One region of the Paenibacillus polygoni genome, then DNA from elsewhere that is predicted to be linked to it. Evidence: predicted binding sites of a transcription regulator. Region 1 holds the regulator's gene; the other holds the start of a gene.
What was found. The regulator Rex, encoded in region 1, represses fermentation and respiration genes when NADH is low (regulators of the CRP and FNR family bind a similar motif). The targets are predictions, from matches to a motif close to TTGTGAAATATTTCACAA.
Positions count from the first base shown of each region.

Region 2: QPK24_RS22125 (formate/nitrite transporter family protein) is a predicted target of Rex. The motif match lies at 1,602-1,619, and genes of this name have one in related genera.

Region 1 is NZ_CP127162.1:3,365,943-3,369,159, forward strand. Features, by position in the region: gene QPK24_RS16060 (amidohydrolase) at 1-1,240, opposite strand, end outside; gene QPK24_RS16065 (redox-sensing transcriptional repressor Rex) at 1,233-1,886, opposite strand; gene dinG (ATP-dependent DNA helicase DinG) at 1,933-3,217, opposite strand, start outside.
Region 2 is NZ_CP127162.1:4,614,135-4,617,351, reverse strand. Features, by position in the region: gene QPK24_RS22130 (FAD-dependent oxidoreductase) at 156-1,517, shown strand; gene QPK24_RS22125 (formate/nitrite transporter family protein) at 1,692-2,525, shown strand; gene QPK24_RS22120 (MFS transporter) at 3,016-3,217, shown strand, end outside.

The DNA.
Region 1 (3,217 bases):
AAGTAAGAGCTTCACCATCTTTTAACAACTGCTTGCCATCCACCCAAACATGTTTTACGTCTTTAGCACTTGCCGAGTATACAACATGGGAGATCAAATCTGAATACGGCAAAAAGTGCGCCTGATCTAAATCAATCGCTATAAAATCTGCTTTTTTACCTGCTGCAAGCGTTCCCGTATCTTCAACATAGATCGATTTTGCTCCATATTCTGTTCCCATACGTAGAGCTTCTGTCGCTGGAACCGCCGTTGGGTCACCAGAGACTCCTTTATGGATAAGGGCTGCGAGACGCATCTCTTCAAACATGTCCAGATTATTATTGCTTGCAGGTCCATCCGTTGCTAAGGATACAACAACCCCCGCTTTTAATAAATCCGGAACTCGAGCTACACCGCTGGCAAGTTTGAGGTTACTTCCTGGATTGTGCGCTACTGCCACATTATATTTAGCAAGAATCTCAATTTCTTCGTCAGTTAAATGAACCGCATGCGCCACGAGAGATGGACGGGAGAAGAAGCCCAATTTTTCTAAGTGAGCAACCGGACGAAGTCCATAATCTTTCACATTCTGCTCTACCTCTGCCTTTGTCTCAGACATGTGCGTATGAAGCGGTAAGTCCAAGTCATGCGCCGCCTGAACAAATTTCTCAATAAACTCAGGTCCACATGTATACGGTGCATGAGGTGACAACATCGTAGTAATTCTGCCATTCGCCTGCCCGTTCCATTCCTTGGCAAAAGAAGTCGCTTCTGCAAGTTTAGCAGCTCGCAGTTCATCTGAACCGAATCCAATAACACCGCGCATCAGGCTTGCTCGTATCCCCGACTCCTCTACTACTTTAGCCACTTGATCCATCTGATCATACATGTCTAGAAAAGCGGTTGTGCCCCCTTTAATCATCTCCAGGATCGACAAGGAAGCTCCCCAGTATACATCGTCTGCCGTGAACTTCTCTTCCATTGGCCACATTTTTTCTTGAAGCCAGATTTGGAGTGCAAGGTCATCTCCATATCCTCTCAGAAGAGACATAGCAGCGTGACCGTGCGTATTGATTAGACCCGGAATAAAGAGTAAATTTTTCCCGTCAAAAACGGTTGTTTCTTCCTCCCCCTCAGGGAGTTTCTCGCCTATGTAGACAATCTTATCATTCTCTACAAGCATATACCCTTTTACGATTCGCCATTCTGGATCACTAACTGCGAATTGTCCGTTCTTAATAAGCCATTTATGACTATTCATCTTCTGTAACTTCCTTTCCTTCTTCGCTTTCCAGATAATAAGCAAGGCTTAATAGATCTGTTGTGAAATCGGCCGTATGGATCCGAATATGCGGCGGAGCTTTAATAATAATCGGTGCAAAATTAAGTATGGCCTCTATACCTGCTTCAACCATGCAATCCGCTACACGCTGAGCTTCAAAATCAGGCACCGTAATGATTCCAATTCGGATATTACGTTCTTTCACTGTATCCTGTAACTCTTCCATTGGCTGCACCGTAAGTGTATTGATCATCGTTCCAATTTTTTTATCATACGAGTCAAACACGGCAACAATCTTCATATTGTCTTTTACATAGCGGTTATAGTTAGATAAAGCTTGACCGAGGTTCCCTGCTCCAACGAGGGCAACATTGATGACTTGGTCAATTTTGAGGATTTGACGAATTTTATCGATAAGATAAGCAACGTCATATCCGATTCCTTTCCGTCCAAAATCGCCAAAATAAGCTAAATCTTTACGGATCTGAGCTGGATTTAAATCCAGTTTAAGTCCGAGTTCTTGAGAGGATACCGTTGTCACTTCTCTTTTATATAACTCCTGCAGATAACGCAGATATACGGGCAGCCGGCGAACGACTGCCTCTGAAATTTTATCCGACTTCAATGTTAACTCCCCCTTACATCAAAACACAAATTACTTATGTTCCGTCTTATTCTTTATTCGTTTCATGTTCCATCAGCCATTCACTAATCCTTGGAACCATTTTTTCCGTAACCATGTGTTCCATTTTGGGACCTGGCAGGGAGTACAAAAAGTACTTTCCATAATAGGATTCAATAACCCTTGTATCATAAACGATAACGATACCTCTGTCCTGTGCTGTACGAACGAGCCGGCCAAAACCTTGTTTGAACCGGATCACTGCCTGTGGAACAGAAAGTTTCATGAAAGGGTTTTTCTTTTCTTTTTCCAAAAGTTCACTTTTTGCTTCCACCACCGGATGGCTGGGCGGCTGGAAAGGCAGCCGCACGATTGCAAGGCAAGTTAAAGCTTCTCCTGGAATATCTACACCTTCCCAGAAGCTGCTTGTTCCAAGCAAGACAGAAGCCTTAGCCTCTTGGAACCGACGTGTAAGTTTGGTCCGGCTGCCTGTATCTACCCCTTGTCCAAGCACCGTGATGTCACTAGCTGCAAGTGCTTCTTTTAGTGGCTCATGCACTTGTCTCAGCATACGGTAGGATGTAAACAACACTAACATTCTGCCTTTGGTTGCCTTCGCTGTCTCTGCAAGTGAAGTCACCAGCATACTTACAAAGTGATCATCCCCTACACTTCCTTTTACGCTTGGAAAATCGCGGGGAATGACAAGAAGTGCCTGATCCCTATAATTAAATGGCGATGGCAGCAAGGACGTCAAAAGCCTGCCTTTTTCCTGTGCCTCTGATAGTCCGAGCTGATCGATCATAAACTGAAATGACTTGTCTACAGATAACGTAGCAGAGGTCAGGATCACACTGTGTTTTTTATCAAAAAACAGTTCCTTCAAATGTGAACTTACATCGACAGGAACTGCGTATAGCTGCAGAGACTTACTTCTAAACTGACCGCTTGCTTCAAGCCAGTATACGGTACCTGTATCGTCAAGCCGCATAAAGAGTCTCAGATTATCCCTAAGTTCTGCTAAGTCTCTGACAAGACCTGTGATATCCGTAATGAGACTATCTGACGCATAATCATCTAGCTCTTCTCTCACTTCTCCAAGCAGCTTATCTGCTTTGCGAACCATTTCGCCTACTGTGACATAAAACTGATTTTCATGTTTTGAGATTTTGTCCCATGCTTTTGGCTTTGATTGCGGCTTCAGTCTAAGTGAAAACTGTCCCGAATCTCCTGGCGCAGCATCCATTCTCTCTGGTAACAGCTTAAACAGCATATCACTCAGTGTATCCCATTCTTCCTTCGCTTCTAGAGCAAATGGGAACAATTCGTCAATA
Region 2 (3,217 bases), 1.2 Mb from region 1:
CTGAGAATCTATAAAAAGAATGTGTCAGACAAAATCGAACACATAGGCGGAATCGAACACCTATCCATGAATTTTTTATAGCTTATTTAGTGAAAGTTTTCACAAATTAAATTTGAAGTGATTTTAGATCATTTAACCTTAGGAGGAACATTATTATGAAAATTGCTGTTGTTGGATGTACACACGCAGGTACGGCTGCTATTGTGAATACCGCTAAACTTTATCCCGATGCTCAGATTACGGTATACGAGCGTAATGATAATATTTCTTTTCTCTCTTGCGGTATTGCGCTGTATGTTGGCGGGGTAGTGAAAGACCCGGATGGGTTGTTTTACTCTTCTCCAGAGCAGCTGAAGGAACTTGGCGTCGAAACAAAAATGCTGCATGAAGTTACAGACATTGACACAGAGGGGCGCAAGCTGACAGCACGCAACTTAGAAACAGGCGAGGAAATCACGGATACGTACGATAAACTGATTATGACAACCGGTTCTTGGCCTATTATTCCAAACTTTGAGGGGATTGATCTAGAAAACGTACTTCTGTGCAAAAATTATAACCATTCCAACACGATTATCGAGAAATCAAAGGATGTACGTCACGTGACCGTCGTTGGTGCAGGATACATCGGTATTGAACTCGTCGAAGCATTCCAAATGAATGGGAAGGAAGTTACGTTAATCGATGCGGAAGATCGAATTCTAAATAAATATCTTGATGTTGAATTTACGGACCGTATCCAAAAATCGCTTACGGATAAAGGAATTGAGATTGTGCTTGGTGAGAAAGTAAGCCGATTTGAAGGGAAGGATGGCAAGGTCACTGCGGTCGTAACCGATAAAGGAGAATACCCTACGGATCTCGTTATTCTCTGTATTGGATTCCGTCCGAACACAGCATTACTCAAGGATAAAGTGGATATGATGCCAAATGGAGCGATCCTTGTAGATCGTTATATGCGCACAAGCAATCCTGATATCTTTGCAGCAGGGGACAGCGCAGCGATCTATTATAATCCAACTCGTCAGAATGCATATATTCCACTAGCAACGAATGCGGTTCGCATGGGGATGCTTGTAGCTCGAAATCTGGTAAACCCTACGATGCCATATATGGGTACTCAGGGGACATCAGGAATCAAAATTTATGAGCAGAATATTGCAGGAACGGGAGTAACAGAAGCTGCGGCAAAAGCGGCAGGTATGGCTGTCCAAGCTGTTACCATCGAAGATAGTTATCGTCCTGAGTTTATGCCTACTGCGGAGAAAGTCCTTATAAAAGTCATCTATGAGACAGAATCCCGCCGAATTGTGGGTGCTCAGATTATGAGTGAAGCTGATCTAACACAGTCAATCAATACAATCTCCGTATGCATTCAGAACGAAATGACGGTGGATCAGCTGGCGTTTATCGACTTTTTCTTCCAGCCTCACTACAATAAACCGTGGAATTTCCTTAACACTGCAGGGCAAGCAGCACTAGAGCCTGTATCAACAAAAGAGACAGTATCTGTATAAAAAGAACCTCCAGCCATCCGTACATCATTGTATGGATGGTTTTTTTATGCCGTATTATGAATAGAAATTAGGAAAATATTGAACTTGTGATTTTAATAACAAACTTGAGTTTGAGGAGGATTTACAATAAGCTTAAGGCACTTAATTTATAGGTGAAAGGAAGTTATCCCGATTATGGCAGCATTAAAACCGGCAGCAGTTGCTGAGTTAACGGCGGATACGGGCGAGCATAAAGCACATAATCCCGCTATAGTGGTTCTGATCTTAGGTTTTTTAGCAGGTGCGTATATTGCTTTAGGATATCTATTGTATATAAGAGTGGTTGCTGCGGCCCCTGAAGCATGGGGGAGTATGAGTGGACTAATTGGAGCTCTTGTTTTCCCCATCGGACTTACCCTAGTCTTGATTGCAGGTGGAGAGCTGCTTACAGGCAATATGATGGCATTATCGATTGCTCGGTTGGCACGCAAAATTACAACGCGAGAAGTATGTTGGAATTTAACATTGGTTACCTTTTCAAACTTTGTGGGTGCTGTTTTTGTAGCTTACTTGTTTGGTCATGTGCTGGGTTTGACCGGCCAAGGTGTATACCTTGATAAAGTAGTGGATTTGGCAGAACATAAAATGGGAGAGTCCTTTCTGCAAGCGTTTGTTTCTGGTATTGGCTGTAACTGGCTGGTCGCTTTAGCCGTTTGGCTTGCTTATGCTGCCGATTCAATGAGTGCTAAGATTGTTGGGATCTGGATTCCGACAACGGCTTTTGTCGCTTTAGGTTTTCAGCACGTGGTCGCTAATATGTTTCTTATTCCTGCAGCGATTTTCGAAGGGCATTTTACTTGGGGGCAGTATATCATGAACTTTATTCCGGTCTGGCTTGGGAATATGACAGGCGGAGCTATCTTTGTCGCTGCGGCATATTATGCTGTTTATCTTCACAAACCAGCTAGTGCATCAGTAACGACGGAGGAGACAGAGCCTCAAGTGGGTTCGACTCCAGCAGCAATGTAGTCTCTGTAGTCCCTTACGGAATAATGACTTACATTATGCAAAATAAACGCAGGAATTCAGTTTCATGTTATGAATTAATCAGGAATATAAAAAAATCCGTCATGGCCAGGTTCGGGGGAACGAAACCTGTTCATGACGGATTTTCGGGAGTGGTCCATGATATGGCATGTGGAGGAGGTCATTTGCCTGTCTCATAATGCCTTGATCTTCATTACCCGCCTTTATATAGGGTGAAACATTAGAAATTAAAAATTTTCACAAGACAATTTTAAGCATCTGTGAAGGATTCAAAATCCGTTCACAGGTGCTTTTTTTGCTTTTTTGCACATCAATCATACCAGCGTATGCAGAAACTTTGCTTTACGAAACCTTATGACAGAACTATCATAAAGGATAGGTTTGGAACAAACTAGAAATATGTAGAAAAGTGTAGAAAGATAATGATCTGTTTTCATATGCCAAATAGACTTCATAGGAGAACCTGACTGACATGAGATGGCTCGATACATACCCAAAGGAAATTAAAGTTTTTTTGATTGCTAGTCTGGTTAATTCAACAGGCAGTTCGCTCATGTGGCCGCTGACTACAATGTATGTATTCGATGAGCTCGGCCGCAACATGACACAAGCTGGTTTTGTGATTCTAATTCAATCGATTGGCGGTATTGCCGGTCAGCTTCTTGGAGGGGCAT